Regions from separate parts of the Streptomyces agglomeratus genome, predicted to be linked through region 2. Evidence: predicted binding sites of a transcription regulator. Region 2 holds the regulator's gene; each other region holds the start of a gene.
The links. Region 2 encodes HrcA, which represses chaperone genes, less so after heat shock. Its sites were predicted from a motif close to TTNGCACTCNGNNNNNCNGAGTGCNAA; they were not measured.
Positions count from the first base shown of each region.

Region 1: the regulator HrcA is predicted to act here: its motif matches at 3,415-3,441, upstream of groL (chaperonin GroEL).
Region 3: the regulator HrcA is predicted to act here: its motif matches at 3,947-3,973, upstream of groES (co-chaperone GroES).

Region 1 is NZ_MEHJ01000001.1:4,402,900-4,410,195, reverse strand. Features, by position in the region: gene AS594_RS19235 (DUF397 domain-containing protein) at 1-246, shown strand, start outside; gene AS594_RS19230 (S8 family peptidase) at 320-1,429, opposite strand; gene groL (chaperonin GroEL) at 1,668-3,290, opposite strand; gene AS594_RS19220 (cold-shock protein) at 3,606-3,809, opposite strand; gene AS594_RS19215 (MoaD/ThiS family protein) at 4,234-4,509, opposite strand; gene thrC (threonine synthase) at 4,506-5,804, opposite strand; SAM riboswitch class I at 5,821-5,948, opposite strand; gene AS594_RS19205 (glucosyl-3-phosphoglycerate synthase) at 6,125-7,075, shown strand; gene AS594_RS19200 (alpha,alpha-trehalose-phosphate synthase (UDP-forming)) at 7,157-7,296, shown strand, end outside.
Region 2 is NZ_MEHJ01000001.1:5,323,778-5,331,073, reverse strand. Features, by position in the region: gene AS594_RS23130 (nitronate monooxygenase) at 1-729, opposite strand, end outside; gene dnaJ (molecular chaperone DnaJ) at 866-1,999, opposite strand; gene hrcA (heat-inducible transcriptional repressor HrcA) at 2,000-3,016, opposite strand; gene AS594_RS23115 (MBL fold metallo-hydrolase) at 3,223-3,951, shown strand; gene AS594_RS23110 (DUF3097 domain-containing protein) at 3,979-4,815, shown strand; gene hemW (radical SAM family heme chaperone HemW) at 4,945-6,177, opposite strand; gene AS594_RS23100 (ATP-binding SpoIIE family protein phosphatase) at 6,200-7,296, opposite strand, start outside.
Region 3 is NZ_MEHJ01000001.1:3,367,651-3,374,946, reverse strand. Features, by position in the region: gene AS594_RS14330 (hypothetical protein) at 1-531, shown strand, start outside; gene AS594_RS14325 (THUMP-like domain-containing protein) at 690-1,853, opposite strand; gene AS594_RS14320 (polysaccharide deacetylase family protein) at 2,080-3,018, shown strand; gene AS594_RS14315 (polysaccharide deacetylase family protein) at 3,015-3,869, shown strand; gene groES (co-chaperone GroES) at 4,121-4,429, shown strand; gene groL (chaperonin GroEL) at 4,524-6,152, shown strand; gene AS594_RS14300 (ester cyclase) at 6,253-6,948, opposite strand; gene AS594_RS14295 (hydroxyacid dehydrogenase) at 7,009-7,296, opposite strand, start outside.

The DNA.
Region 1 (7,296 bases), 920 kb from region 2:
TACGACCTGTCCACGGCGACCTGGCACAAGTCCAGCTACAGCGGCGGAGACGGCGGCAACTGCCTTGAGGTCGCCACCTGGCGCAAGTCCACCTACAGCGACGGCAGCGGCGGCGACTGCCTCGAAGTGTCCGACGGACACCCCCACGCCGTCCCTGTCCGAGACTCCAAGAACCCCGAAGGCCCGGCGCTCGTGTTCCCCGCCGCCGCCTGGTCCGCCTTCGTCGCGGATCTCAAGCGGCGGTAGCCGGACCGGAAACGACGACCGCCTGTCCTCCACCCCACGTTCGGGGGCGGAGGACAGGCGGCTGCCGCAGGGGTCAGAGACCGCCTGTGAAGAGGAGCTTGTTGGGCGTGCCCGGGGTGACGCCCGACAATGCGTCCTTGGTCGAGGTGGTGTCGAGCCAGCTCGCGATCTGCTCCGAGGTGGCCGACGCGTTGGTGCTGTTGTAGAGCAGGGCCGTCCCGGCCACGTGGGGAGAGGCCATGGACGTGCCGTCGAGAGCGACGCTTCCGCCGCCGAGCTTCGCCGAGACGATCTTGGTGCCCGGCGCGTAGACCTCCACGCACGAGCCGCGGTTGGAGAAGGGCGCCTCCGCGTCGGCGTGGTCGGACGCGGCGACCGTGACCACCCCTTCGGCGGACGCCGGGGAGACGTCGCAGGCGTCCTTCGCGTCGTTGCCGGCCGCCATCACGGGCAGGACGCCACTGGCCGCGAGCTTGGTGGCGGCAGCGTTCACCTGCTCCGACTTGGGACCGCCGAGCGATGCGTTGAGTACGGCCGGCCTGTCGGGGTCCTCGGCGGCGTGCGAGGCCGCCCAGTCGAGCCCGGCGATGACCGTGGCGTTGCTGCCGGTGCCCTCGCAGTTCATGACCCGGACGCTGTAGAGCTGTGCCTCGCGCGCGACGCCGTACGTCGCGCCTCCCACCGTGCCCGCCACATGGGTGCCGTGGCCCTGGCAGTCCCGCCCCAGGCGCCCCTCGCCCGGGAAGGCGTCGAACCCGGACCTCGCGCGCCCCGCGAACTCCGTGTGGCTGTAGTCGATGCCCGTGTCGAGGATGTAGGCGATTCCCCCGGCGCCGGTCGCCGTGGCGGTGAACTGGTTGTCGAGCGGCAGGGCGTGCTGGTCGATCCGGTCGAGGCCCCATGACCCAGCGGGCCCGGACACGGTGACCTTGGCGTCCTGCTCCACGGCCGCCACGTTCGGATCGGCCCGCACCCGGGTCAGCTGATCGTCCGTGAGCTTGGCGGCGAAGCCGTGCATGACCTTCTTGAAACTGAACAGCGGCGTCACGCCGACCTGGGTCGCCACCTTGGCGACGTCGGACGTGGGCTTCATCTCGACGAGGTACTGACCGGGCACGGCCTGATCCACGAGTCTGAGCGGGGCGGGGGCGGAACGGGCAGCCTGCGTCGCGGAGGCGGACAACGGGCCTACTGTCGCCAGGACAGCCGTGACGGCGGCCGCGAGGGCGATCTCATGGGGTTCGGCGTGGTCACGATGGCACCATGCAGAAACGATCAAGCGCAATCACTCAGTGCGGTGGTTTGAATACTAAGTGTATTCACATCCCGGATCAGGAACGCCGGGAACGCCCGAGGGCGGCATCCCCCTCGCAGGGGATGCCGCCCTCGGTCCGTACAGCTGAACAGCCGATCCGTGAGGATCAGAAGTCCATGTCACCGCCCGGCATGCCGCCGCCCGCGGGGGCACCGGCCTTCTCGGGCTTGTCGGCGATGACCGCCTCCGTGGTGAGGAACAGCGCGGCGATGGACGCGGCGTTCTGGAGAGCGGAGCGCGTGACCTTCGCCGGGTCGATGATGCCCTCGGCGATCATGTCGACGTACTCGCCGGTCGCGGCGTTCAGGCCGTGGCCGAGCGGGAGGTTGCGCACCTTCTCGACGATGACGCCACCCTCGAGACCACCGTTGACGGCGATCTGCTTGAGCGGAGCCTCCAGCGCGAGCTTCACGGCGTTGGCGCCGGTCGCCTCGTCGCCCTGGAGCTCGAGCTTCTCGAAGACGGCCGTGGCCTGGAGCAGCGCCACGCCACCACCGGCGACGATGCCCTCTTCGACGGCCGCCTTCGCGTTGCGAACGGCGTCCTCGATACGGTGCTTGCGCTCCTTGAGCTCGACCTCCGTGGCGGCACCGGCCTTGATGACGGCCACGCCGCCGGCCAGCTTCGCCAGACGCTCCTGGAGCTTCTCGCGGTCGTAGTCCGAGTCGGAGTTCTCGATCTCGGCACGGATCTGGTTGACGCGACCCTGGACCTGGTCGCTCTCACCGGCGCCGTCGACGATCGTGGTCTCGTCCTTGGTGATGACGACCTTGCGGGCGCGGCCGAGCAGGTCGAGACCGGCGTTCTCCAGCTTGAGGCCGACCTCCTCGGAGATGACGGTGCCACCGGTGAGGATGGCGATGTCGCCGAGCATGGCCTTGCGGCGGTCACCGAAGCCCGGAGCCTTGACGGCGACGGACTTGAAGGTGCCACGGATCTTGTTGACGACGAGCGTGGACAGCGCCTCGCCCTCGACGTCCTCCGCGATGATCAGCAGCGGCTTGCCCGACTGCATGACCTTCTCCAGCAGCGGAAGGAGGTCCTTCACGTTGGAGATCTTGGAGTTGACGATCAGGATGTACGGGTCGTCGAGCGACGACTCCATGCGCTCCATGTCGGTGGCGAAGTACGCCGAGATGTAGCCCTTGTCGAAGCGCATGCCCTCGGTGAGCTCAAGCTCGAGACCGAAGGTCTGCGACTCCTCGACGGTGATGACGCCTTCCTTGCCGACCTTGTCCATCGCCTCGGCGATGAGCTCGCCGATCTGCGTGTCGGCGGCGGAGATGGAGGCCGTCGAAGCGATCTGCTCCTTGGTCTCCACGTCCTTGGCCTGCTCAAGGAGAGCGGCGGAGACGGCCTCGACGGCCTTCTCGATGCCGCGCTTGAGGGCCATCGGGTTGGCGCCGGCGGCGACGTTGCGCAGGCCCTCGCGGACCAGAGCCTGGGCGAGGACAGTCGCGGTCGTCGTGCCGTCACCGGCTACGTCGTCGGTCTTCTTCGCGACTTCCTTGACCAGCTCGGCGCCGATCTTCTCGTACGGGTCCTCGAGCTCGATCTCCTTGGCGATGGAAACACCATCGTTGGTGATCGTGGGGGCGCCCCACTTCTTCTCGAGGACGACGTTACGGCCCTTGGGGCCGAGGGTGACCTTGACGGCGTCGGCGAGCTGGTTCATCCCGCGCTCGAGACCGCGCCGTGCCTCCTCGTCGAACGCGATGATCTTGGCCATGTGAAGTGGTCCTCCCGGACTGGGGTGGATTCTCCGGACCGAGTGGCGCCCGCGACGGACGGCCTGCCTGCCTGGTGGTTTTCCTTGTCCCACCCGGCCTGCGGGCCTCACCGGCCCGGTCCTTCTGTCACTCTCACTGGGAGAGTGCTAACAGTGCTAACGCCAATGATTAGCACTCGACCCCTTCGAGTGCAAGCGTCCCCCTCGGATGTGGACAGGCGTCCGAACGGAACGCGGCACGCGTGAAGGGCCTGTACCCGGTGTGGGGTACAGGCCCTTCATGCGTGAGTGCGTCGGTGGCCGATCGCGCCGGGATCAGACGGCGAGCTTGACCATGTCCGCCTGCGGACCCTTCTGGCCCTGCGAGATCTCGAACTCGACTCGCTGACCTTCTTCAAGGGTGCGGTACCCGTCCATCTGGATCGCGCTGTAGTGGACGAAAACATCCGCACCACCGTCGACCGCGATGAAGCCGTACCCCTTCTCCGCGTTGAACCACTTGACGGTGCCCTGAGCCATGGCTTAACTCCCCTATTTCTGGCCCTTGCACAGGACCGCACTTCGCGGGTCCTGGGTCAGACTCCTCCACCCTCCGACAGGAGAGGGCGTGCGCCGGAACGCGTCGACCGCGGCTGAATGTATCCGCCCAACTGCCCTCTGCAACAGGTCAATCGGACGAGAAATCTGGGCATGGCGGAACACGCGAAAGAGAGTAATTCCCCGATTTCCAGGGCAAGTCGGGCCGGACAAAGCACACATGAGCGGCAATTAGGTCCGGCACTTTGGCTGCTTCTTGTCGCGCGGGGACGCATTCTCATATGCGCCGGGCACAGGCAGAGGAGGGGGCTTCCCCAACTGTACCGCGCTCAACCATGCAGAATTGCCCCCTCCGCTTTCATCGCGGAGGGGGCAATCGGCGTAACACGGGGTGGTGCGAGGCGGGTCAGCCTCCGGCGACGGCCGGGATGATCGAGACGCCGGCGCCGTCGGGCGTGGCCGTCTCCAGGCCCTGCTCGAAGCGCACGTCGTCGTCGTTCACGTACACGTTGACGAAGCGCCGCAGCTTGCCCTGGTCGTCCAGGACACGGGCCGCGATGCCCGCGTGGTTCTTCTCCAGGTCGGCGATGACCTCGGCGAGGGTCGCGCCCTCGGCCGCGACCTCGGCCTTGCCGTCCGTGTACGTACGGAGAATCGTCGGAATGCGGACGTTGACGCTCATGCGAGGCCAGCCTCTCGGAAAGAGTCCAGGTTGGGGCGGATGACGGCGGACTGACCCGTGGTCGGGGCCACCGCCTCAAGGGTCTTCAGGCCGTCGCCCGTGTTGAGCACGACGGTGGTCAGGGAGGGGTCGAGCAGCCCGGCCTCGATGAGCTTCTTCGTCACGCCGACGGTCACGCCGCCCGCGGTCTCCGCGAAGATGCCCTCCGTCTCGGCCAGCAGCTTGATCGACTCCACGACCTGCTCGTCGTTGACGTCCTCGACCGCGCCACCCGTACGGCGGGCGATGTCCAGGACGTACGGGCCGTCGGCCGGGTTGCCGATCGCGAGGGACTTGGCGATCGTGTTCGGCTTCTGCGGCCGTACGACGTCGTGCCCGGCCTTGAAGGCCGCCGACACCGGCGAGCAGCCCTCCGCCTGGGCGCCGAAGATCTTGTACGGCTTGTCCTCGACCAGACCCAGGGCGATGAGCTCCTTCAGCCCCTTGTCGATCTTCGTGAGCTGCGAGCCCGAGGCGATCGGGATGACGAGCTGGTCCGGGATCTCCCAGCCGAGCTGCTCGCAGATCTCGTACGCCAGGGTCTTGGAGCCCTCGCCGTAGTACGGGCGCAGGTTGACGTTGACGAAGCCCCATCCCTCGCCCAGCGGGTCCCCGATCAGCTCCGAGCAGAAGCGGTTCACGTCGTCGTAGTTGCCCTCGATGCCGACGAGGTCACCGCCGTAGACCGAAGCCATGACGACCTTGCCCTGCTCCAGGTCGTGCGGGATGAACACGCACGAGCGGAAACCGGCCCGCGCGGCGGCGGCACCGACCGCGCCGGCGAGGTTGCCGGTGGAGGAGCAGGAAAGCGTGGTGAAGCCGAACGCGCGTGCGGCCTCGACGGCGATCGCGACGACACGGTCCTTGAAGGAGTGCGTCGGGTTGCCGGAGTCGTCCTTGACGTACAGACCACCGGTGACGCCCAGCTCACGGGCCAGGTTGTCGGCCTTGACCAGCTTGGTGAAGCCCGGGTTCAGGCTCGGCTTCGAGGCCACGTCGGCGGGCACGGGCAGCAGCGGCGCGTACCGCCAGATGTTGTCCGGTCCGGCCTCGATCTGCTTGCGCAGCGCATCGGCGTCGCCGAGCGGGAGGTCGTAGGCGACCTCAAGAGGACCGAAACAGGAGGAACAGGCGAAGATCGGGCCGAGTTCGAATCGCTCTCCGCACTCGCGGCAGGAAAGCGCGGTGGCGGGGCCCAGGTCTACGGGCAGGGGATTCGTGGTGCTTGCATCAACTTCAACAGACTGCACAGCCATGGTGCGAGGCCCTTTCTCCTCATCTTCCCCACGGCGCGTTTCGCCGTGAGACGGAATTGGCACCGTCCCCACCGTTACCTCGCGGTCGGCGGACTGGTTGCCGGGACTTCAACGGGCCGTTCCCTCTGTCCCTCTGGATGAGCGCTATGGCGCCGGGTCTGGGCCCGGCGCGTTTGTTCCGCGGCACCCCCCGAGATGCGAGGGTCGTCCGCGTTGTTCAAGACTGTAACCGAACCCCCGGACGGTTGAACCAGTCGTCCGCACCGCGAGATGGATCACTTGGAGAGCCGGGAAGCGGCTCACCGACGAGGGAGAGGCCCGTGCTGGAAGAGGTGGAGCGCTGGCTGAACCTGAGGTCCTGGTCCACGGCCGACCGGCCGCTGGACCGGCTGGTCGCGGCCAAGGCCGGGCGCGGCCTCACCGTCAGCGTCGTCCTGCCCGCCCTCGACGAGGAGGAGACGGTCGGCGACATCGTGGCGGCGATACGCCACGAGCTGGTGGAGGCCGTGCCCCTCGTGGACGAGCTCGTCGTCCTGGACTCGGGCTCGAAGGACCGTACGGCCCAGGTGGCGACGGCGGCGGGAGCCCGGGTCGTCCACCGGGACGCCGTACTGCCCCGCATACCCGCCCTGCCCGGCAAGGGCGAGGTGCTGTGGCGGTCACTGCTCGTGACCAGCGGCGACATCGTGTGCTTCATCGACTCGGATCTGAAGGACTTCTCCGCCTCGTTCGTGTCGGGCATCGTCGGGCCGCTGCTGACCGAACCCGACGTGCATTTCGTCAAGGCGATGTATGACCGGCCGCTGGGCGAAGCCACTGGTCAGGGAGGCCGCGTCACCGAATTGGTGGCACGCCCGCTGCTCAATCTGCACTGGCCGCAGCTGGCCGGGTTCGTACAGCCGCTGGGCGGCGAGTACGCCGTACGGCGGTCCCTCCTGGAGCGGCTGCCCTTCCCGGTCGGTTACGGAGTGGAGCTGGGCCTGCTCGTGGACTCGCTGCACACGGTCGGCCTGGACGCGCTGGCCCAGGTGGACGTGGGCGTACGCAAGCACCGTCACCAGGACGGGCAGGCGCTCGGGCGGATGGCCGCCACCATCTACCGGACGGCCCACCTCCGGCTCTCGCGCGGCGCCCTGGTGCGGCCGGCGCTGACCCAGTTCGAGCGGGGCGTGGACGGGTGCGGGTTCGTACCGAAGACGTACGCGGTGGACACGGAGGAGCGGCCGCCGATGCGTGAGATCGCCGAGTACGCGGCGCGGCGGGCGGCGTAACCGGGGCCACGGATCGGGGGTGGCCCATGGCACGTCCGTACGCACGTTTGAGGGCTTCCAGTACGGGCTAGGTTTCGCCACATGGTCTCCACGGTCTCCGAGCACGCCGCACAGGTCCTCGTCGCATCCAACCGCGGCCCGGTTTCGTACACGCTCCTGGAGGACGGCACGCTCGCCGCCAAGCGGGGCGGGGGCGGTCTGGTCTCGGGGCTGTCGGCGAT
Region 2 (7,296 bases):
GCACACCAGGAACGCCGTGCCGAGCTGCGCCGCGTCCGCGCCCAGCGCGAGGACCGCGGCGATCTGCGACCCGCGCATCACGCCCCCCGCCGCGATGATCGGGAGCTGCACGGTCTCGCGTACCTGCGCGACGAGGGACAGCAGCCCGATGCCACTGCCGTCGTTCTTGGGATCGTCGCGGTGCGTTCCCTGGTGGCCGCCTGCCTCGATGCCCTGGACGCAGACGGCGTCGGCGCCGGTCCACTGGGCGATCTGGGCCTCTTCCGGCGTGGTGACGGTCACGACGGTGAAGGTGCCGGCCTTCGCGAAGGCGTCGAGTACGGGCCGGGTGGGGCAGCCGAAGGTGAAGGAGACGACGGGGACGGGGTCGTCGATGAGGATGGCCAGCTTGGCTTCGTAGCCGTCGTCGGAGCAGTTGTCGGATTCGCCGAGGGGGGTGTCGTACCAGTCGGCCTCGCCGGCCAGCTGGTGACGGTAGACCTCCACGGAGGCGGGGTCGGCGTGGCTCGGCTGCGGCATGAAGAGATTGACGCCGAACGGCCGAGAGGTCAGACCCCGCAGCTGCTTGATCTCCTCGTACATACCGTCCGCGGTCTTGTACCCGGCGGCAAGGAACCCGAGGGCGCCGGCCTCGCAGACGGCGGCGACGAGTTGAGGACTGGAGGCGCCGCCCGCCATGGGGGCCTGCACGATCGGATAACGGCAAAGATCGGTCAGTGCGGAGGACATGAACGCATAGTTTCATGCCCTCCGCACTGCACCGAATCGAGGCTTCCGCCGTCCCGGAGGCGTGCGCCCGGCGCCTGTCGCAGGCGTTTGTGCGGCGATCGCGATACGCCGGTGAAGGCGTCCGTCCAGTGAGCGCCTACCGCCCGTTGAAGGCGTCCTTCAGGCGCGAGAACAGCCCCTGCTGACCGGGCTGGAACTGCCCCGTCGGGCGCTCCTCACCGCGCAGCTTCGCGAGCTGGCGCATCAGGTCCTCCTGCTGCGGGTCCAGCTTCGACGGGGTCAGTACCTCCACGTGCACGATGAGGTCGCCGCGCCCGCCGCCGCGCAGGTGCGTGACGCCGCGCCCGTGCAGCGGGATCGACTGGCCGGACTGCGTGCCGGGCCGTACGTCGATCTCCTCCACCCCGTCGAGCGTCTCCAGCGGGCACTTGGTGCCCAGCGCCGCCGCCGTCATCGGGATGGTGACCGTGCAGTGCAGGTCGTCGCCGCGCCGCTGGAACACCGCGTGCGGGAGCTCGTGGATCTCGACGTACAGGTCACCGGCGGGGCCGCCGCCGGGGCCGACCTCGCCCTCGCCCGCGAGCTGGATCCGCGTGCCGTTGTCGACACCGGCCGGGATCTTGACCGTGAGCGTCCGGCGCGAGCGCACGCGCCCGTCTCCGGCGCACTCCGGGCACGGGGTCGGTACGACCGTGCCGAAGCCCTGGCACTGCGGGCAGGGGCGCGAGGTCATGACCTGGCCCAGGAAGGACCGGGTGACCTGCGAGACCTCACCGCGGCCGCGGCACATGTCGCAGGTCTGGGCGGAGGTGCCGGGTGCGGCGCCCTCGCCCGAGCACGTCGTGCACACGACGGCCGTGTCGACCTGGATGTCCTTCGTCGTACCGAAGGCCGCCTCGTTGAGGTCGATCTCCAGCCGGATCATCGCGTCCTGGCCGCGCCGCGTGCGCGACCTCGGGCCGCGCTGCGACGCCGTACCGAAGAACGCGTCCATGATGTCCGAGAAGTTCCCGAAGCCGCCCTGGCCGAAGCCGCCGGCTCCGCCGCCCGCCTGCGAGAGGGGGTCGCCGCCGAGGTCGTAGACCTGCTTCTTCTGCGGGTCCGACAACACCTCGTAGGCGGCGTTGATCTCCTTGAAGCGCTCTTGCGTCTTGGGATCGGGATTCACGTCCGGGTGGAGCTCGCGCGCCAGCCGCCGGAATGCCTTCTTGATCTCATCCTGGGAAGCGTCGCGGCGTACGCCGAGTACGGCGTAGTAGTCGGTGGCCACTTACGACTCCGCCAGGATCTGTCCGACGTAACGTGCCACTGCGCGTACCGCTCCCATCGTTCCGGGGTAGTCCATGCGGGTCGGTCCGACCACGCCGAGTTTCGCGACTGCTTCGTCGCCCGAACCGTAGCCGACTGCGACGACGGACGTGGAGCTGAGCCCTTCATGGGCGTTCTCGTGCCCGATTCGTACGGTCATGCCCGAGTCGGTTGCCTCACCCAGCAGCTTGAGGAGCACGACCTGCTCCTCCAGTGCCTCCAGCACCGGCCGGATCGTGAGGGGGAAATCATGCCCGAAGCGCGTCAGATTGGCGGTGCCGCCGATCATCAGCCGCTCCTCGGTCTCCTCGACCAGAGTCTCCAGGAGGGTGGACAGAACCGTCGAAACGGTTCCCCGGTCCTCCTTGTCGAAGGATTCGGGAAGGTCCTGCACCAGCTGCGGTACGTCCGCGAAGCGGCGCCCCACGACCCGGCTGTTCAGCCGGGCGCGCAAATCCGCCAGGGACGTCTCGCCGAAGGGCGCCGGACAGTCGATCATGCGCTGCTCGACCCGTCCGGTGTCCGTGATGAGCACGAGCATCAGGCGGGCGGGAGCCAGCGAGAGAAGTTCCACATGCCGGACCGTCGACCGGGTCAGCGAGGGGTACTGCACGACGGCGACCTGCCGGGTCAGCTGCGCGAGCAGCCGCACCGTACGCGCCACGACGTCGTCGAGGTCGACCGCACCGTCCATGAAGTTCTGGATGGCGCGGCGCTCGGGCGACGACAGGGGCTTGACGCCCGCGAGCTTGTCGACGAACAGGCGGTAGCCCTTGTCCGTCGGGATGCGCCCGGCGCTCGTGTGGGGCTGGGCGATGAAACCCTCGTCCTCCAGGGCGGCCATGTCGTTGCGGACGGTGGCCGGCGAGACGCCGAGCTTGTGCCGCTCGGTGAGCGCCTTGGAGCCGACGGGCTCCTCGGTGCCGACATAGTCCTGGACGATGGCGCGCAGCACCTCGAGTCTGCGTTCGCTGAGCATCGCGCACCACCTCCAGCTGGTCGTTCGTCCGGTGTCTCCGGCGTCTGCCTGGCACTCACCGCGGGGGAGTGCCAACAGTCCCCGCCCAGTGTACGGCGGGCGGGTACGCGCCTAGCAAGGGCGGCCGGTCACGTTACCGCGCCAGTCGCGGCGCGACGGCCCTGTTCAGCGGGCGGGACTCCCGGGGATGGGTCTAGCGTCGCGGTATGGACGTCAGTTGGGAAGAGGCAGGCTGGGAGCGGCTCGCACCGGGGGTGGGGCGGCGGCGTATGCCCGTCTGGGACGCGACGGTGGGCCTGGTGGTCGGGGACGGCGGCCGGGCGCTGCTCATCGACACGGGGGCGACGCTGCGCGAGGGAGCGGAGCTGCGCGCGCAGGCGCAGCGGCTTCTGGGCCCCGGCAGAAGAGTGACGCATATCGCCCTCACCCATCCCCATTTCGATCACGTGCTGGGTGCGGCGGCGTTCTCCGGAACCGAGGTGTTCGGAGCGGTCGGCATCGACGACGTGCTGCGGCGGGACCGGGAGGCGCTGCGGGACGACGCGGTGCGGCACGGAGTGGAGCGGGGGACGGCGGCCGAGGCGGTGGACGTGCTGGTGGCGCCGCACCACACGGTGTGCGGCGAGTGGACGCTGGACCTGGGAGGCCGCCAGGTGCTGCTGGCGAACGTCGGCCCCGGACACAGCGGGCACGACCTGGCGGTGCTGGTGCCGGGCAGCCCCGAGGTCGTCTTCTGCGGAGATCTGGTGGAGGAGTCGGGGACCCCGCAGGCCGGCCCGGACGCCCTCCCGTCCCGCTGGCCGGCGGCCCTGGACCGGCTGCTGGCGCTGGGCGGCGAGAACGCGGTGTACGTGCCGGGGCACGGGGCGGTGGTGGACGCGGCGTATGTCCGGGCGCAGCGGGACGCGTTGGCGGAGCGGTTCCCCGTTTCGTGACCCCGGGGGCGGGCTATCGTCGGCGGAATGCGCAGCCGACAGTACGGGCCGGACCTCACCCCGCCCTGGAAGAAGACCGCCCCCGCTCCCGAGGTCCCCGCCGAGGCCGATCTGGTCGTGGAGGAGGTCACCACCGGTTTCTGCGGTGCGGTGATCCGGTGCGAGAAGACGGCGCAGGGGCCGGTGGTGACCCTGGAGGACCGCTTCGGGAAGCACCGGGTGTTCCCGATGGAGCCGCGCGGCTTCCTCCTGGAGGGCCGCGTCGTCACGCTGGTACGCCCGTCCTCCCCCGCGGCGGCGCGGTCGGCCCCCGCCCGTACGGCGTCGGGGTCGGTGGCCGTTCCGGGCGCGCGGGCCCGGGTCGCGCGGGCGGGCCGGATCTATGTGGAGGGGCGCCACGACGCGGAGCTGGTGGAGCGGGTGTGGGGCGACGATCTGCGTATCGAGGGCGTGGTCGTCGAGTACCTGGAGGGCATCGACGACCTCCCCGCGATCGTCGCGGACTTCGCCCCCGCTCCGGACGCCCGGCTGGGCGTCCTGGTCGATCACCTGGTCCCGGGCTCGAAGGAGTCCCGCATCGCGGAGCAGGTCTCGGACCCGTGCGTGCTGGTGGTCGGCCACCCGTACATCGACGTGTGGGAGGCGGTGAAGCCGTCCGCCGTGGGCATCCGGGCCTGGCCGAAGGTGCCGCGGGGCCAGGACTGGAAGACGGGCGTGTGCCGGGGGCTGGGGTGGCCGGAGAACACCGGCGCGGCGTGGCAGCGGATCCTGGCGTCGGTCCACTCGTACCGGGACCTGGAGCCGGCGCTGCTGGGGCGGGTGGAGGAGCTGATCGACTTCGTCACGGACGTCGGTGACGCCTGACGGAGGGGGCGGTGCGGTGCAGGTTGCCCGCGGCGCTGTTCCCCCGCCCGCGCACTCGCATCCCCCACCGGCGCCACGGGACGCCGGGACCCCGGGACGCCGGGACCCCGGGACCCCGGGACCCCGGGGTCAGTCCACCAGGTCCCGTACCACCGCGTCGGCCAGCAGCCGGCCCCGCAGCGTCAGGACCGCCCGCCCCGCGTCGAACGGCTCACGAGCCAGCAGCCCCTCCCGCAGCGCCCGCTCGGCCGCCGCCAGCCCGGCCGGGGCCAGCAGTGACAGCGGGCAGCCGTCCGCCAGCCTCAGCTCCAGCAGGATGCGCTCCACCCGCCGGTCCTCGGCGGGAAGCACCTCGCGCCCGGCGCCGGGCGAGCGACCGTCCCCCAGTGCCTGCGCGTACGCACCCGGGTGCTTGACGTTCCACCACCGCACGCCGCCCACGTGGCTGTGGGCCCCCGGCCCCGCGCCCCACCAGTCCGCCCCGCGCCAGTACAGCTCGTTGTGCAGGCACCGGGCCGCCTCGGAGGTGGCCCAGTTGGACACCTCGTACCACTCGAAACCCGCCGCCGACAGCGCGGACTCCGTCATCAGGTACCGGTCCGCGTGCACGTCGTCGTCCGTCATCGGCACCTCGCCGCGCCGGATCCGCCGCGCCAGCTGCGTGCCCTCCTCCACGATCAGCGCGTACGCGCTCACGTGGTCGGGACCGGCCCCGACCGCCGCGTCCAGTGACGCCTGCCAGTCCGCGTCGGACTCCCCCGGCGTGCCGTAGATCAGGTCGAGGTTCACGTGCTCGAAGCCCGCCGCCCGCGCCTCCGCGACGCACGCCTCGGGCCGCCCGGGGGTGTGCGTGCGGTCCAGGATCTTCAGTACGTGCTGCTTGGCGCTCTGCATCCCGAACGAGACCCGGTTGAAGCCACCGGCCCGCAGCTCCTCCAGGTACGCCGGGTTCACCGACTCCGGATTCGCCTCGGTGGTGATCTCCGCGTCGTCCGCGATCCCGAACTCGTCCCGGATCGCTCCCAGCATCCGTACGAGATCACCCGCCGCCAGCAGCGTCGGCGTTCCCCCGCCGACGAAGACGGTCCGTACCTCGCGCGGGTCGTCGCCGAGCACCTTCCTCGCCAGGCGCACCTCCTCCACCAGCGTGTCCGCGTAGTTGTCGCGGGAGGCCAGCGCACCGCCCGAGCCGCGCAGCTCGGTCGCCGTGTAGGTGTTGAAGTCGCAGTAGCCGCAGCGCGTGGCGCAGTACGGAACGTGCAGGTAGAAGCCGAGTGGCCGCTCCGCCGCGCCGACCAGGGCGTGCGCGGGCAGTGCCCCGTCTTCGGGCATGGGCTCACCGTCGGGCAGTACAGAAGGCATGCCCCCATTGTCACAGCTCCGGTCACATTGCCTGGAGGACGAGCAGCGCCAGGTCGTCGTCGGGCGGCGTCGGGGAGAAATCGCGCACCTCGCGCATGATCCTTTCTGCGACCCCCTGCGCGCTCAGCCCCACGCACCGCCCGAGCGCCGCGGCCAGCCCGTCGGCGTCGTCGAACATGCGGCGGCCGGAGCGCCGCTCGGTGACGCCGTCCGTGACGCACAGCAGGGTGTCGCCCGCCCCCAGCACGAAGGTCTCGCTCTCGTACGTCACGTCGTCGACGACGCCGAGCAGCATCTGCGAGGCGGCGGCCGGCCGCACGCTCCCGTCGGGGCGGAGCACGAGCGGCAGCGGATGGCCCGCGCAGGCGAGGGTGCAGCGCACGCCGCCTCCGTCCTCGGGCCCGAGGGGCACCAGTTCGCCGTACAGGAGCGAGAGGAAGCGGGGCTGCGGCGCCACGTCCCACAGGGTGACCGGCCCCGCGGGCACCGCCGGAGGCCCCGCGGGCACCACGAGAGGCCCGGCGGGCACCGTGAGCGGGCCGACGCCCGCCGCCACTGAGCCGACGGCCCCCGCGACGGAGCCCGTCACTCCCGCCGGCCCGGCCACCGCCCCTGCCGAGACCGCCGCCATCCGCGCAGTCGCCTCCGCCGCCTCCACCGCGTCGTCGAGCAATAGCCCGTTGAGCCGCCCCAGCACCTCACCGACCGCCCGGCCCTCGCGGGCGAGCAGCCGCAGCCACGGTCTGACCAGGCCGGTGACGACGGCCGCCTCCGGACCGTTGCCCTGGACGTCGCCGAGCGAGAAGGACCATCTGCCCCTCGCCCCGGGGAAGACGTCGTAGAAGTCGCCGCCGGCGACGCCCTGCCCGCGCGGCTCGTAGACGAGGGCCTTCGCGACGCCCGGGATGTCCGCCATCTGGCCCGGCAGCAGGGCCTTTTGCAGGACGTGGCTGATGGTGGCCTGCCGGGTGTACTGGCGGGCGGCGGCGACCGCCAGCGCGACCCGGCGTACGAAGTCCTCGATCAGGCCGGTCACCTCGTCGGGCATCCGTGTCAGCCCCGCCCGCCCCAGCATCAGCGTCCCGAGCCCGCGCCCGCCCGCCATCAGCCGGTAGGCGA
Region 3 (7,296 bases), 2.0 Mb from region 2:
CGGGGGCTCGGTCCGGGGCGGTGGGTGCGGTTCTGGCTGCTGGTGGGCGGCGCCGCGCTCGGGTGGGGGATGGTCGGGGCGGCCCTCGAATCGTTCGAGGGGCCGGGCGACCCGCTGACCGCCGTCTTCGCCGCGGGCTTCGGCGCGATCGGGCTGGCGGGCGTCGTGACCTGCTGGATCTTCCTCGGGATGGGCGTGCGCCGCGACCGTACGATCCGTCAGCTGCTGGTGGCCTGGGCCGAGGTGGGGCGCGAGTACGGCCTGTCGGCCACGCGGTGGCGGCTTCCCGGGCTCAGCCTCGCGTGGCTGCTGTCGGCGCTGGTGGTGTGCGGGCTCGGCCTGTGGTCGTCGCTGGGCTTCGCCGTGACGGCGCGGCCGGGGTCCGAGACGTACGTGGACGCGGTCTTCTCCTTCGGGCTCGGCGTCATCCTGTGGGTGGCCGGGCTCATCGGCGCGGCGAAGGCCGTGGGGCACTACCGGTGGGCGGTGCGGGTGGGACCGGTGGGCGCGAGGAGCGGCGCGAAGGTCTGAGTCCGGCGGGCGTCGGCCGCCGGAGCGGTCGCTGCGAGCCCGGCGGCCGCCGTCGGGAACCGGGACGCGCGCCGTGGGCGGCGCTCCCGGTCACCGGGCCGCCGGGCGGCCCTCATGTCACCGGGCTCCCGGTCGCCGGGCCGTGGGCGGCCCTCCGGTCACCGGGCCGGGTGGCCGATCAGTACCGTCGGGGCGCCCGCCACCCGCGTAAGGAAGACCGTGGCGGAGTGCGGCCCCGACAGCTTCATCTTGCGGCGCAGTTCCTCCGGCTCGATCGCCGAGCCGCGCTTCTTCACGGTCAGTACGCCGACGCCCCGCTCCCGCAGCAGCGCCTTGAGCTTCTTCAGGCCGAAGGGCATCCGGTCCGTGATCTCGTACGCGGTGGCGTACGGCGTCCGGTGGAGCTCGTCGGCCGTGATGTACGCGATCGTCTCGTCGATGAGGCGCCCGCCCACCTGCCGCGCCACCTCCGCCACCAGGTGCGAGCGGATGACCGCGCCGTCCGGCTCGTAGAGGTAGCGGCCGACCTCGCCCGGCTCGGGGTCGGGCAGCCCGGTGCCGACCAGGGAGTGCGGGCCGGGAAGCAGCGTGGCGCGGACCGCCCCGGGGTCCGTACCGAACCAGAACACCGCTTCCTTCACGTCCCCGCCGTCGGAGATCCACTCCGCCTCGGCGTCGTCGGGCACCGCCTCGTGCGGGACGCCCGGAGCGATCTTCAGGGCGGCGTGCGCGGACGTACGGGCCGCCCCGATCGCCCAGGACAGCGGCGGGGAGTACGCCTCGGGGTCGAAGATGCGGCCGCGGCCGCCGCGCCGCGCCGGGTCGACGAAGACGGCGTCGTACGCGGAGGTGTCGACGGTGGTCACATCGGCGCAGCGGACCTCGACGAGCGCGGACAGGCCCAGCGCCTCCGCGTTCGCGCGGGCCACCTCCGCCGTCAGCGGGTCGCGGTCGACGGCCAGGACGGAGATCCCGGCGCGGGCCAGCGCGATCGCGTCGCCGCCGATGCCGCAGCAGAGGTCCGCGACGCTCCGTACGCCGAGTGCGGCGAAGCGCCCGGCGCGGTACGTCGCCACCGCCGTGCGGGTGGCCTGCTCGACGCCGTTGGGGGTGAAGAACATCCGGTACGCGTCCTCGGCGCCGAACTTGGCCACCGCCCGCTGCCGCAGCCGCGCCTGCCCGAGCGCGGCCGAGACGAGCGCGGCGGGGTGCTCGCGGCGCAGCCGGGTCGCGGTCGCCAGCTCGTCGGCGGGGTCGTGGTCGCGGAGCGCGGCGAGCAGGGCGCGGCCCTCCTCGGTGCGCAGGGCGGCGAAGGACTCCAGGGCGCCGGTGGCGTCCGGGGCTTGCGGCGAGTCAGGAACCGGAGGCGAGTCAGGAGGCTGAGGCGAGTCAGGGGCCTGAGGCGAGTCAGGGGCGTGCGAGGAATCCGGGGCGTCGGAGGCTGCGAGGTCGTTCACCCGGTCAATTGTGGGCCAGCCGGGGGACCGTGCGTGCCCGGTCGCGGTGTCGCCGGGGCGACACCGCCGCGCGCTGCCAGTATCCAAAGCCATGCAACTAGTACGACAAAAGGAAGAAATGACGAGGAAGGGGAGCAAGCAGGTCCGTATGGTCCTGGCCGTGCTCCTCGCCTCCGCCATCGGATCCGGATGCGCGGGCGGGGCCGCCGACCCGCCCGAGCGGGGCGCGCCCGCCGCACCCGCCGCCGGCCAGCAGCAGGCCGACCGGCAGGGACCGGCCCGGGATCTGGCCGGGTACGCCGAACGGCTGCGGCGCGCCCAGACCCTTCGCGTCGCCGCCGCCAGGAAATGGGGGCTGGCGCGGACCCCGCTCGCCGCGCCCCCGCCGCCCGCGGTCAAACCGAAGATCACCACCCGCAAGGGCTTCAGCGCGGGCCCGGGGCTGCCGCCCGTCTTCACCACCGTCCCGGTCAAGGAGCGGGTGGTCTTCCTGACGATGGACGACGGCGCGGAGAAGGACCCGAAGCTGCTGAGGATGATGACCGAGCTGGGCATCCCCTACAGCGCGTTCCTCAGCAACTACCTGGTGCGCGAGAACTACGCCTACTTCCAGCGGATGCAGGGGCGAGGTGTGTCCCTGCACAACCACACCCTCAACCACCGGTACATGCCCGGCCTCACCTACGCCCAGCAGAAGCGCGAGATCTGCGGGATGCAGGACGTCATCGAGAAGAGGTACGGCAAGCGCCCCCGGCTCTTCAGGCCGCCGTACGGCAACTACAACGCCGACACCCTGCGCGCCGCCCGCTCCTGCGGCATCAAGGCCGTACCGCTGTGGGCGGCCGAGGCGTTCCCGGACCGGATGGAGTGGCGGGAATGGGACCGCGACCTGCATCCCGGCGACATCATCCTCACGCACTTCCGCGGCAAGGGGGAGTGGAAGGGCACCATGCCGGACATGATCCGGCGGGTCATGAAGACGGTCACGGCGAAGGGGTACGCGGTCGCCAGGCTGGAGGACTACCTGTGAGGCGCGCGCACCGGCTCGCGGCCGGACTGCTGGCGGCCGGTGCGCTGGCGCTCACCGGCTGCGCGCAGTCCGTGGAGCCGATCGAGCGGCTGGGGAGGAAGGCGGTGCGCAGCGTCGCCCCGAAGACCCGGGACACGCAAGCGGCGGCGCGCCCGGCGCACGCCCCCCCGGCCCCGCGCGCCGCGGCGCACGCGCGGTGGGGCCTGCCGGCGCCACTGCTTCCGGCGCCGGCGCCCCCGGTCCGCAAACCGGCACGCCCCTTCGTCGTGGACCGCGTACCGACCCGCGACAAGGTCGTCTTCCTGACCTTCGACGACGGCGCCGAGCGCGACCCGCGGTTCGTGCGCATGGTGGACGAGCTCAATCTGCCGATCAGCATGTTCCTGACGGACAGCGTCGCCTCGCCCGGGTACGACCACTTCGACCGGCTGCGCCGGGCGGGCGGCGGGCTCAGCACGGTGCAGAACCACACCATCGACCACACCTACCTGCCCGGCCTCCCGTACACCGGACAGCGCGCCCAGATCTGCGGCCAGCAGGACCGTCTGGAGGCCCGGTTCGGGGTCAGGCCGCGGCTCTTCCGGCCGCCGTACGGGGCGTACAACAACCAGACACTGCGCGCGGCGGGCGACTGCGGGGCCGAGGCGGTGGTGCTGTGGGGGGCGTCGATGCAGATCAACGACCTGCGGTACGCGCACGGCGACCGGCTGCGGCCGGGCGACATCGTGCTGGCGCACTTTCGGGGGCCGGCCGAGCTCAAGGGGGCGACGATCACCGAGATGACGACCCGGATGCTGCGCCGGATCCAGGAGCAGGGGTTCGCAGTGGCGCGGCTGGAGGACTACCTCTGAGCCATGGCGCGCCCGGCCGGAGGACTGCCCCTGACCCCGGTGGGGGGCCGTTCGCCTACACGTACGGCGGCGCCGGATTGGCACTCCGCTTGACCGAGTGCTAACCGCGTCATAGTCTCGGCGTTGGCACTCTCCACTGGGGAGTGCCAACAGTAGCGACGGGCAGGTCCGGCACCCGCGACGACGGATCCACCTGGTCGCCACCCCACATCAGTTAACCCCGTGAGATCTCCGAAGGGGGAGACCGGACCGTGACGACCACCAGCTCCAAGGTTGCCATCAAGCCGCTCGAGGACCGCATTGTGGTCCAGCCGCTCGACGCCGAGCAGACCACGGCCTCTGGCCTGGTCATTCCGGACACCGCCAAGGAGAAGCCCCAGGAGGGCGTCGTCCTGGCCGTGGGCCCGGGCCGCTTCGAGAACGGCGAGCGCCTGCCGCTCGACGTATCCGTCGGCGATGTCGTGCTGTACAGCAAGTACGGCGGCACCGAGGTGAAGTACAGCGGCGAGGAGTACCTCGTCCTCTCGGCTCGCGACGTGCTCGCGATCATCGAGAAGTAATTCGCCCGAAGATTGCTTTTGATTTGCGCCCCTGGCCCCCAGCGAATGCCGGGTGGCCCGGGGCGCATTTCGTTTGAGAGGACAGAGAAGCTCCATGGCGAAGATTCTGAAGTTCGACGAGGACGCCCGTCGCGCCCTCGAGCGCGGCGTCAACAAGCTTGCCGACACGGTGAAGGTGACGATCGGCCCCAAGGGCCGCAACGTCGTCATCGACAAGAAGTTCGGCGCCCCCACCATCACCAATGACGGTGTCACCATCGCGCGCGAGGTCGAGCTCGACGACCCGTACGAGAACCTGGGTGCCCAGCTCGTGAAGGAGGTGGCGACCAAGACCAACGACATCGCGGGTGACGGCACCACCACCGCCACCGTGCTGGCCCAGGCGCTGGTCCGCGAGGGCCTGCGCAACGTCGCCGCCGGCGCTTCCCCGGCCGCCCTGAAGAAGGGCATCGACGCCGCGGTCAAGGCGATCTCCGAGGACCTCCTCGCGAACGCCCGCCCGATCGACGACAAGTCCGACATCGCCGCCGTGGCCGGGCTCTCCGCCCAGGACTCGCAGGTCGGCGAGCTCATCGCCGAGGCGATGGACAAGGTCGGCAAGGACGGTGTCATCACCGTCGAGGAGTCCAACACCTTCGGCCTGGAGCTCGACTTCACCGAGGGCATGGCCTTCGACAAGGGCTACCTGTCCCCGTACATGGTGACCGACCAGGAGCGTATGGAGGCCGTCCTCGACGACCCGTACATCCTGATCCACCAGGGCAAGATCGGCTCGATCCAGGACCTGCTGCCGCTGCTGGAGAAGGTCATCCAGGCCGGTGCCTCCAAGCCGCTGCTGATCATCGCCGAGGACGTCGAGGGCGAGGCCCTGTCGACCCTGGTCGTCAACAAGATCCGTGGCACCTTCAACGCCGTCGCGGTGAAGGCCCCCGGCTTCGGTGACCGCCGCAAGGCCATGCTCGGCGACATCGCCACCCTCACCGGTGCGACCGTCATCGCCGAAGAGGTCGGCCTCAAGCTCGACCAGGCCGGTCTCGACGTGCTGGGCACCGCCCGCCGCGTGACCGTCACCAAGGACGACACCACCATCGTCGACGGTGGCGGCGACTCCGCCGAGGTCACCGGCCGTGTCAACCAGATCAAGGCCGAGATCGAGTCCACCGACTCCGACTGGGACCGCGAGAAGCTCCAGGAGCGCCTCGCGAAGCTGGCCGGCGGCGTGTGCGTGATCAAGGTCGGCGCCGCCACCGAGGTGGAGCTCAAGGAGAAGAAGCACCGTCTGGAGGACGCCATCTCCGCGACCCGCGCCGCGGTCGAGGAGGGCATCGTCTCCGGTGGTGGCTCCGCTCTGGTCCACGCCGCCAAGGTGCTGGAGGACGGCCTGGGCAAGACCGGCGACGAGGCCACGGGTGTCGCGGTCGTCCGCCGCGCCGTCGTCGAGCCGCTTCGCTGGATCGCCGAGAACGCCGGTCTTGAGGGCTACGTCATCACCGCCAAGGTGAGCGAGCTCGACAAGGGCCACGGCTTCAACGCCGCGACCGGCGAGTACGGCGACCTGGTCAAGGCCGGCGTCATCGACCCGGTCAAGGTCACCCGCTCCGCGCTGGAGAACGCCGCGTCCATCGCGTCGCTGCTGCTCACGACCGAGACCCTGGTCGTCGAGAAGCCGGCCGAGGAAGAGGCCGACGCCGGCCACGGCCACGGCCACGGTCACTCCCACTGACGTTCCGCGTCACGCGAAGGCCCCCGTTCTCCCGCTGCCCAGCGGGGGGAGCGGGGGTCTTTCCCGTACGGGGACGGGCCGGTTCCCCGCGGCCGACGGGTCAGCCGATCGCGCCGAGCTGCCGCATCAGGCCCATGGCGTCCATGTGCCACCAGCCTTCCTGGATCTTCCCGTCCTGGAAGCGGAAGATCGTCGTACCGGTCATGGTGCACTGCTGCCCGGTGGGCGCGATGCCCATGAACTCACCCTTGTGGGTACCCGTCCACGTCCACAGCGTCACGACGTCGTCGCCCTCGGACACCTGCCGGTCGAGGTCGAAGCGGAAGTCGAAGGCGTCGCGCCAGCTCGTCACGTCGCTGCGGATGACGTCGGCACCGACGGTGCTCTCCTCCTCCTTGAAGGTGTCGTGGTCCCGGTAGTCGGACGCGAACAGCTCGTCGACGGTGTCGAGATTCCCTCCGACGGCGACCTCGTGGAAGAAGCGGCGGGCGGTCGCCGCGTTCAGCTGCTCCTCACGGACCACGTCGAGGTCCGTGAACGAGGGCATACCGTCACAGAGCGCCACCATCTCCTGGAAGATCCGGTCGGTCTCCGGCAGGTGGGAGTTCTTCATCGCCTCCTCGTGCGACGGGAATTCGACGATCTCGACGTAGTGGTTCGCCTGGGACCGGTCCTTGCCGATGATGTTGTGCGTGGCCGTCCGCTTGCCCTTGGTCTGCTCGACCCACTTGTCCATGAGCTGGTTCATGTCGTCGGACCGCTCGGTCTTGTAGTCGATTATCTGTACGAATTTCATGGCGCCTCCCGACCTTCGTCAGATACGTCCAGTCTAGTGAAATGACTGGTTTCTGACGGTTCAGGCCGAGTGGTGCAGCGATGTTGGATGGACCGGATCAGCGAAGGGGTGACCCGCCGCGTAGCGCGCCAGCTCGTCCAGGGACTGGTCGGCCATGCGGTGCAGCTCGTCGCCGAGCGAGCCCGCGACGTGCGGGGTCAGCAGCACGTTCGGGAGGTCGTACAACGGCGAGTCCGGCGGCGGGAGTTCCGGGTCCGTCACGTCGAGTACGGCGTTCAGGCGGCCGGAGGCCAGCTCGGGGAGCAGCGCGGCCTCGTCGACGAGGGAGCCGCGGGCGGTGTTGATCAG